One region of the Pseudomonas sp. NFX71 genome, then DNA from elsewhere that is predicted to be linked to it. Evidence: predicted binding sites of a transcription regulator. Region 1 holds the regulator's gene; each other region holds the start of a gene.
What was found. Region 1 encodes FliA, which starts transcription of late flagellar genes. Its sites were predicted from a motif close to CTAAAGTTTNNNNNNNNNNNGCCGNTAA; they were not measured.
Positions count from the first base shown of each region.

Region 2: a site for FliA is predicted at 1,295-1,322, ahead of ACM1ZW_RS09520 (methyl-accepting chemotaxis protein). Genes of this name have one in related genera too.
Region 3: a site for FliA is predicted at 1,726-1,753, ahead of ACM1ZW_RS23940 (methyl-accepting chemotaxis protein). Genes of this name have one in related genera too.

Region 1 covers NZ_CP182230.1:3,710,331-3,713,606, reverse strand. Annotated here, with positions in the region: gene ACM1ZW_RS17155 (protein phosphatase CheZ) at 39-827, opposite strand; gene ACM1ZW_RS17150 (chemotaxis response regulator CheY) at 850-1,221, opposite strand; gene fliA (RNA polymerase sigma factor FliA) at 1,389-2,129, opposite strand; gene fleN (flagellar synthesis regulator FleN) at 2,126-2,956, opposite strand; gene flhF (flagellar biosynthesis protein FlhF) at 3,073-3,276, opposite strand, start outside.
Region 2 covers NZ_CP182230.1:2,045,068-2,048,343, reverse strand. Annotated here, with positions in the region: gene ACM1ZW_RS09520 (methyl-accepting chemotaxis protein) at 1-1,180, opposite strand, end outside; rRNA gene rrf (5S ribosomal RNA) at 1,662-1,777, opposite strand; rRNA gene rrf (5S ribosomal RNA) at 1,884-1,999, opposite strand; rRNA gene ACM1ZW_RS09505 (23S ribosomal RNA) at 2,156-3,276, opposite strand, start outside.
Region 3 covers NZ_CP182230.1:5,115,442-5,118,717, forward strand. Annotated here, with positions in the region: gene ACM1ZW_RS23940 (methyl-accepting chemotaxis protein) at 1-1,669, opposite strand, end outside; gene ACM1ZW_RS23945 (aldo/keto reductase) at 1,836-2,831, opposite strand; gene ACM1ZW_RS23950 (LysR family transcriptional regulator) at 2,949-3,276, shown strand, end outside.

The DNA of each region.
Region 1 (3,276 bases):
CAGGTCTAAAAACCTAAAAAACCTAAAATTCTAAATTTCTAAAATCCCAGGCTGGATAGCAAATCGTCCACATCGTCCTGACCGGACACAACGTCTTCTCTTTTATCGGCATGAATCTGCGGACCTTCACCCTGAGAGAGATGTTTTTGCGGATCTTTTTCAGCAAGCATCGCTTCACGGTCATGTTCGATGCCCGCAAAGCGGTCCACCTGACTGGCCATAAGCACGAGCTTGAGCAGGTTGCTTTCAACTTCGGTGACCAATTGGGTCACACGCTTGATCACTTGACCTGTGAGGTCCTGGTAATCCTGAGCGAGCAGAATGTCGTTGAGGTTGCTCGACACTGCGCGATTGTCCGCGCTGCTGCGTGTCAGGAAACCGTCGACACGCCGAGCCAGTTCGCGGAACTCCTCGGCCCCGACTTCGCGACGCATGAACCGCCCCCAATCCGTGCTCAGCGCCTGAGCTTCATCGCTCAGGCTGTTGACCAGCGGTGTGGAGTTTTCGACCAGATCCATGGTGCGGTTGGCGGCAGCCTCGGTCAGCTTCACCACGTAGCCCAAGCGCTCAGTGGCATCCGTGATCTGCGACACTTCCTCGGCTTGCGGCATGTGCGGGTCAATCTGGAAATTGACGATCGCGCTGTGCAGCTCGCGGGTGAGCTTGCCCACTTCCTGATACAGGCCGCGGTCACGGGTCTGATTGAGCTCATGGATCAGTTGCACAGCGTCGCCGAACCTGCCTTTTTCAAGGCTTTCGACCAATTCGACCGCGTGTTTTTTCAGGGTCGATTCAAAATCGCCCTGTGAAGATTCGTTGTGGTCCATAGCTCCCCCGTGGCGCAGTTTCTCAACCGATGCGTTCGAAAATCTTCTCGATTTTTTCTTTTAACGCCTGGGCCGTGAAGGGTTTGACCACATAGCCGTTAACACCAGCCTGGGCCGCTTCGATGATCTGCTCGCGCTTGGCTTCAGCGGTCACCATCAGCACCGGCAGGTGCTTGAGCTTTTCATCGGCGCGCACGTGGCGCAGCAGATCGATGCCGGTCATGCCAGGCATGTTCCAGTCCGTTACCAGAAAGTCGATGCTCCCGCTGTTGAGAACCGGAATGGCAGTAGTGCCATCGTCAGCCTCCACCGTGTTGGTGAACCCAAGGTCACGCAACAGGTTTTTTATGATCCGCCGCATCGTTGAGAAGTCATCAACGATGAGGATTTTCATGTTCTTGTCCAATTCGACCTCCAAGCAGTCTTAAACGCGCCCAGCACCTGGACGCGCCATTTCAATCAATCCGGCAAAGCACTCAATGACTGTCTGGAGCACAACAGATCGAGACCGGCGCAGTTCAACACCACACCAGCCACGTTCGCAGTGTCCCCACACTGCCTTCAGCGCGCTCGCCACTCCCCCAAACGCCCCCGCAAACGGGCCGCGCACTGGCTGTGTAACTGGCTGACCCGAGATTCGCTGACCCCCAGGACCTCACCGATTTCCTTGAGATTCAACTCTTCGTCGTAGTACAGCGCCAACACCAGTCGCTCACGCTCCGGCAAATTGGCAATCGCGTCCGCCAGCGCCGCCTGGAAGCGTTCATCTTCCAGATCGCGTGACGGCTCGAGATGAGCACTCGCGCCATCCTCGTGCAGCCCTTCGTGTTCGCCGTCCTGCAAAAGATCGTCGAAACTGAATAACCGGCTGCCCAGGGTGTCGTTCAAAATCCCGTAGTAATCGTCGAGACTCAATTGGAGTTCGGCCGCAACTTCGTGATCTTTAGCGTCACGGCCGGTTTTAGCTTCAATCGAGCGAATTGCGTCGCTGACCATGCGGGTATTGCGGTGGACCGAGCGTGGCGCCCAGTCCCCCTTGCGGACTTCATCGAGCATCGCGCCGCGGATTCGAATGCCCGCGTACGTCTCGAAACTCGCGCCTTTGCTGGCGTCGTATTTGGTCGACACTTCAAGCAGACCGATCATGCCGGCCTGGATCAGGTCTTCGACCTGGACACTGGCCGGCAATCGCGCCAGCAAGTGATAGGCAATGCGTTTGACCAGTGGCGCGTAACGCTCGATCAGCTCGTACTGCGCGTCACGTGCCGATTTCTTGTAAAGGTTGTAACCGCTGGCTGTCATAGCACGGGTCCTGCCGTTTGTTGCACGAGGCGCTCGACGAAAAACTCCAGGTGTCCGCGCGGGTTGGCAGGCAGCGGCCAGGTATCGACCTTTTGTGCGATGGCCTTGAAGGCCAGGGAGCACTTGGAACGCGGGAAAGCTTCATAAACCGCGCGCTGCTTCTGAACGGCCTTGCGCACGCTTTCGTCGTACGGCACCGCACCGACGTATTGTAAGGCGACGTCAAGGAAGCGATCCGTGACCTTGGTCAACTTGGCGAACAGGTTGCGACCTTCCTGCGGGCTCTGGGCCATGTTGGCCAGGACGCGGAAGCGGTTCATGCCGTAGTCGCGGTTCAGCAGCTTGATCAGCGCGTAGGCGTCGGTGATCGAGGTCGGCTCGTCGCAGACCACCAGCAAGACTTCCTGCGCGGCGCGAACGAAACTGACTACCGAGTCACCAATACCTGCAGCGGTGTCTATCACCAGGACGTCGAGGTTGTCGCCGATATCGCTGAACGCCTGGATCAGGCCGGCATGTTGCGCCGGGCTCAGATGCACCATGCTCTGCGTGCCGGACGCCGCCGGGACGATGCGGATACCGCCGGGCCCCTGCAACAACACGTCGCGCAGCTCACAGCGGCCTTCGATTACGTCAGCCAGGGTACGTTTGGGTGTCAGTCCCAGCAGGACGTCAACGTTCGCCAGCCCCAGATCGGCGTCCAGCAGCATGACGCGCCGGCCGAGCTCAGCTAGAGCCAGGGACAAGTTCACTGACACGTTAGTCTTCCCGACGCCACCTTTGCCGCCGGTCACCGCGATCACCTGTACGGGATGCATGCTGCCCATGTTATTTCTTTACCTTGTCTTGCATAGACGGAGGCCACATTACTGGCTGCGCGTTCACAAACGGAACAATGCATGGCAGACCATCGATGTAGGTACAAAAACTGTTCATTAATACCTCAGCCAACCTGCTTGGTCGGACTGTGGTAAATATCAGCGAACATGTCAGCCATGGCTTCTTCGCTGGGTTCTTCCTGCATTTGCACGCTGACGGCGCGGCTCACCAGCTGATGACGACGCGGCAGATGCAAATCATCCGGAATCCGCGGTCCATCGGTCAGGTAAGCCACCGGCAACTCATGACTGATTGCCAGGCTCAACAC
Region 2 (3,276 bases), 1.7 Mb from region 1:
CCAATTGGTTGATCGCCGCCGCCACGCTGTTGGTGCGAGCACTTTGCTCGTCAGAGCCAACGATCGAGGCGTTGGACGAGGCCATGACCCGTTGCGACAGGTCATGGACCTGGCGAGTGGCCGACGACACTTCGGAAATCGACGCGTGAATCCGCTCCACGAACTGGTTGAAAGAACTCCCCAGTTCGCCGAATTCATCTTTGCTTTCCACGGACAGACGACGGGTCAGGTCGCCTTCGCCCTGGGCGATGTCCTGCATCGCGCGGCCCATGGTAGTCAGCGGACGCATCAGCACGTTGATCAGCAGGCTCAGCAGCACTGCGATCACAGCCACGGCGATGAACATCGCGATCAATGCCGAGGTTCGGAATTGGCTCAATGGTGCGTAGGCCTTGTCCTTATCGATCGACAGACCGATGTACCACGCCGCATTCGGTAAACCGTTGACCGGGGTGAACGAGAGGATGCGTTCCTGGTTGTTCAGGGTGACTTGCTGATTACCCTTCTCGATGCGCAGGCTTGTATTAGGGTAGATGTCCTTCAGGTTTTTCATGACCTGGTCTTTGTCCGGGCTGACGATCACCTGCCCGTCGGCACTGACCAGAAACGCATGGCCAACGCCGCCGAAGTCCACCGAGTTGATGATCTTCACCAGGGTTTCCAGGCTCAGGTCACCGCCGACCACGCCGAGCAGTTCGCCGTTCTTTTTTACCGGCATGGCGATGGTCACGACCAGGCCACCGACGGCGGCCATGTAAGGCGGAGTCAGCATGGTTTTGTCAGCGACAACGGCTTGCTTGTACCACGGCCGCTGACGCGGATCGTAGCCGTCCGGCATCTTCGCGTCCGGGCGCTGGGTGAACACGCCATTGGTCTGGCCGACGTACGTGAACTGAAAGTTCGAGGTGAAGGCCGGCTGATCAACCAGACCCGGCAGATCGGCATTGGCGCCTTGATGAGCGACGTTCTGTGCGAGATTTTCCAGCACCAGCACGCGGCCGCTCATCCAGTTCTGCACGCTGCTGGCGGTCAGGTCGCCGGCCTGTTGAACAGAGGACTCGAGGTTTTGCCGAATGGTATTTCGCTGCAGATAGTCGTTGTACAAAGTGAACAACGCAAAGGCCAGTACCACGACGCCGGAGGCGGCCAGCAGGATTTTATGGCTGAACTTGAGATTCATTTCATGGGACTTCTTATGCAGAAAGTGGGGATGCGGTCCGGGTTGCAACATTCCATGTGCAGCTCAAGTGGCTTCTATGGCCGCTCTACTTTGGTGCACGCATGTCTCATCAGTCTGTCGGCACAAACGGGTTAAATCTTAGGGATATGTACAAAATGACCGGCATTTCCGTCAGATACCCGCCGAACGGCGTGCTAGAGCGCCTCAGTAACATTTTCGCGATGACGGTTGTTCGAGCGGCGGTTGCAAACTTCCCAGCCCTTGATAAAAATGCGACTAATTATCATTTGTGGCGTCCGGGCTGTCGCGTTCATACATCGAGTACTCGAAGTCGATGATCAGCACCTTGAGCACGCCAATAGACGTGATCGAGAACAAGGGCTGGCTTTTTGGTTTCGTTGAGACGGCCTATCGGGCTTTCAGCAAGCCTGAAACGACAAAACCCCTGTCTGCGTTAACAGACAGGGGTTTCGGAATTCAATCTTGACGATGACCTACTCTCACATGGGGAAACCCCACACTACCATCGGCGATGCATCGTTTCACTGCTGAGTTCGGGATGGGATCAGGTGGTTCCAATGCTCTATGGTCGTCAAGAAATTCTGTGACCAGCCCGTTACGCGGTAACGTGCCAGCAAAATTGGTGACTTCTACTAAAACAAAACCCCTACCTGCATACGCAGATAGGGGTTTCGGAATTTAATCTTGACGATGACCTACTCTCACATGGGGAAACCCCACACTACCATCGGCGATGCATCGTTTCACTGCTGAGTTCGGGATGGGATCAGGTGGTTCCAATGCTCTATGGTCGTCAAGAAATTCGGTAGCCAGGTCGTGGGCCTTTGCAGGTTCACGCTCCAGCGAATGGGTATGCGATAGTTTGTGTGTTTGTTTCTCGAACTTTCGGTTCGTTTCGTCTTCACACACCGCAATCTGGTGCTCTTTCGAGTCAGCAAATTGCTTGGGTGTTATATGGTCAAGCCTCACGGGCAATTAGTATTGGTTAGCTCAACGCCTCACAGCGCTTACACACCCAACCTATCAACGTCGTAGTCTTCGACGGCCCTTCAGGGGACTCAAGGTCCCAGTGAGATCTCATCTTGAGGCTAGTTTCCCGCTTAGATGCTTTCAGCGGTTATCTATTCCGAACATAGCTACCCGGCAATGCCACTGGCGTGACAACCGGAACACCAGAGGTTCGTCCACTCCGGTCCTCTCGTACTAGGAGCAGCCCCTCTCAAATCTCAAACGTCCACGGCAGATAGGGACCGAACTGTCTCACGACGTTCTAAACCCAGCTCGCGTACCACTTTAAATGGCGAACAGCCATACCCTTGGGACCGGCTTCAGCCCCAGGATGTGATGAGCCGACATCGAGGTGCCAAACACCGCCGTCGATATGAACTCTTGGGCGGTATCAGCCTGTTATCCCCGGAGTACCTTTTATCCGTTGAGCGATGGCCCTTCCATACAGAACCACCGGATCACTAAGACCTACTTTCGTACCTGCTCGACGTGTCTGTCTCGCAGTCAAGCGCGCTTTTGCCTTTATACTCTACGACCGATTTCCGACCGGTCTGAGCGCACCTTCGTACTCCTCCGTTACTCTTTAGGAGGAGACCGCCCCAGTCAAACTACCCACCATACACTGTCCTCGATCCGGATAACGGACCTGAGTTAGAACCTCAAAGTTGCCAGGGTGGTATTTCAAGGTTGGCTCCACGCGAACTGGCGTCCACGCTTCAAAGCCTCCCACCTATCCTACACAAGCAAATTCAAAGTCCAGTGCAAAGCTATAGTAAAGGTTCACGGGGTCTTTCCGTCTAGCCGCGGATACACTGCATCTTCACAGCGATTTCAATTTCACTGAGTCTCGGGTGGAGACAGCGCCGCCATCGTTACGCCATTCGTGCAGGTCGGAACTTACCCGACAAGGAATTTCGCTACCTTAGGACCGTTATAGTTACGGCCGCCGTTTACCGGGGCTTCGATCAAGAGCTTCGCGTTAGCTAACCCCATCAATTAACCTTCCGGCACCGGGCAGGCGTCACACCCTATACGTCCACTTTCGTGTTTGCAGAGTGCTGTGTTTT
Region 3 (3,276 bases), 1.4 Mb from region 1:
GGGTCAGGCGGGTGAGCATCTCGTTGATTTCCGACGTGCTGGCCTGGGTGCGAGCGGCGAGGGCGCGAACTTCATCGGCCACCACCGCAAAACCGCGTCCCTGCTCACCGGCGCGAGCGGCTTCGATGGCGGCGTTGAGGGCCAGCAGGTTGGTTTGCCCGGCGATGGCGCCGATCACCCCGAGAATCTCGGTGATGCGCTGGGCGTCCTGTTGCATGCTTTCGACTTTGTGCGTGGCGCTGGCCACTTCGTCGATCAGCGCGATCACACTGCTGGAGGCTTCGCCCACGACCACCCGTGAACGGTCGGCGTTTTCGTTGGCGCGTTGGGTGAACGCAGCGGTTTCAGCCGCATTCTGCGCCACGCTTTCGGCAGTGGAACTCATCTCGGTGATGGCGGTGACAGTCTGGTCGGTTTCCGACGCGTGGCGCACCAGGATCTGGCTGGTGTGCGCGGACGTGCGTTGCAGGTTATCGAGGCTGGACGCCATGGCGCCGGTGGCCTGGGTGACTTCGCCGATCATGTTTTGCAGGTACGCGATGAAGGCATTGACCGAGTGACCGATGGCGCCCAGTTCATCTTCGGCGCGGATGGTGATGCGTTTGGTCAGGTCGGCGTCACCGGCCGACAGCGCGTCGATATTGGCCTTCAGCGCTTTCATGCGCTGGATCAACTGGCGGATCGCGTAGATTTGCAGCAACACCAGCAGGATCACCATCGGGATTTGCAGCAGGCTTAGCGTGCTGAGCACGTCGTCGCGCTGGGCGGTGATCAGTTTGGTCGGCAGGGCGGTGGCAAGGAACCACGGCGTGCCTTCGATCGGGCGCATGAAGAAGGTGCTGGCTTCGCCGTTGTTGTCGAACTCGACGCGCTGCGATCGATCACGGTTTTGCAGGCCGGCCTTCACTTGGCTGGCGAAGGGCGAGTTACCGGCCAGTTCGCTGATGTTCTTCAGCACGATCGGCCCGCTGATGCGCGAGCTGTTGCTGATGATCTTGCCGTCGGACTCGACGATCAGCATTTCCGCGCCCAGGTCTTTTTCCTTGCGTGCCACCAGGTCATTGAAGAAACCGAGGGTCACGTCAATGGTTGATACGCCATACGCCGCGCCGTTTTTCTGAATGGCCATGGCGCAGTTGGTGCGCGGCTCGGCGCTGGCATCATCCTTATAGGCCGCGGCCCAGGCGCATTGTCCGCGCGGGGTCTGCATGCCGCCCTTGTACCAGGTCTGGTCGTAATAGTTGGGCGCCGCGTCACTGTTCCAGAAGGTGTTCACCGCCAGCTTGCCCGAGGCATCGCGGTGCCAGAAGGTGCTGAATTTGTTGCGCCCGGCTTCACGCTGGCCGGGCAGGGGCCAGATGCCGCCGCCGAAGACTTTCAGCTCCCCGTATTGATCGACCAGGCCCGGCAGAACGGTGTCGATGGCGGCGCTGTCGAGCAGAGGAATGGTCTGGGTAATGCTGCGCTGCTGCGCCTGAACCTTGTTCAGTTCGCCCTGGATTTGCTCGGCGACTTCAGCGATGCGATTGAGGGCCACTTGTTCTTCGGTGTGGCGAAGTTTCGGCGCTACCAATTGGCTGATGCCGACTACGGTGAGAATAGACAGCAGCAGAATGAACAGGACCAGAAACAGTGTGTAGCGAGCCTGAATGGTGCGGAATGCGGGCATGGAGCCGGGTCCTTTTTAGCAGCGTTCTTATTGGGAAATTTCGGCGCTTCAAAGGGCTATCGGCCTGCATATGCGGAGCTTTAGGTACGATCGTGCAAGCTAGGGGCGAGGTGACGGGCGGTGGAGTGACCGGCCCGTTCAGGCAACCGAACGGGCCAGGTGCAGATCAACGGTCCAGCAACTTCATGACTTCTTCGGGGTAACGCAAACCGGCCGTGGCATTCGCCGGGAAGATGGCTTCCAGCGCGTGCAACTCTTCGCGGCTCAGTTTGACCTCCAGCGCCGCCACGTTCTCCTCCAGGTACTTACGTTGTTTGGTCCCCGGAATCGGGATCAGGTAATCCCCCTGAGCCAGCACCCACGCCAACGCGAGTTGACCCGCCGTCACGCCTTTTTCCGCCGCCAGGTCCTGAACCTGCTGCACCAGCAATAGATTTTTCGCAAAGTTGTCGCCCTGGAACCGTGGACTGAAACGACGGTAGTCGTCTGCCGCGAAATCATCCGGGCTTTTCAGTGCGCCAGTCAGAAAACCGCGGCCCAACGGGCTGTACGGGACAAAGGCGATGCCCAGCCGCTGACACGTGGCCAGACAGCCGTTTTCTTCCTGGTCGCGGCTCCACAACGAGTACTCGCTTTGCAGCGCACTGATCGGATGGACCTTGTTCGCCCGTTCCAGTGTCGCCGCCGAGGCCTCGCTCAATCCCAGGTAACGCACCTTGCCGGCCTTTACCAGTTCGGCCATGGCGCCGACCGTTTCCTCGATAGCCACTTGCGGGTCGATACGGTGCTGGTAATACAAGTCCAGGGTCTCGACACCGAGGCGCTTGAGGGTGCCGTCGATTGAGGCGCGAATGTAGTCCGGACGGCCGTTGACCCCGCGGGCGCTCGGATTCGCCGGGTCGCGCACGATGCCGAACTTGCTCGCCAGGAACACGTGATCGCGCTTGCCGACGATGGCTTTGCCGATCAGTTCCTCATTGGTATGCGGGCCGTACATGTCGGCGGTGTCGAGCAGATTGATGCCCAGTTCCAGCGCCCGGTGCAGGGTTGCCGTGGCCTCGCGGGTGTCGACGCCGGTCGTGTAGAAATCGGTCATGCCCATGCAGCCCAGGCCGATGGCACTGACCTGTGGACCGTTCTTGCCCAGTTGACGTGTTTGCATGAAATCAGCTCCCTGTGAATGTGACGTCCATTGTCGACCTCGACAGAAACGAGATAAACCGGCTAAAACTGCTATCACTATTCATGATTTCTAAATAATAAGTCGGTGCAAACAACAATGGATCGTTTCAACGCCATGCGCGTGTTCACCCGAATCGTCGAACTGGGGGGCTTTGCCAAAGCAGCGGACAGCCTGCAAATTCCCCGTGCCTCGGTGACCGTTCTGATCAAGCAACTGGAAAGCCATCTGGGGGTGCAACTGCTGCAACGCACTACGCGGCAGATCAGCCTGACGCTCGACGGTGCCGCCTATTACCCGCGTTGCGTGCGGTTGCTGGCAGATCTTGAGGAAACCGAAGCGGTGTTCTCCGCCGCACGGCACAACCCCAAAGGTCTGTTGCGCGTGGACATGCCCGGGGGCATCGGGCGGTTGGTGGTGATCCCGG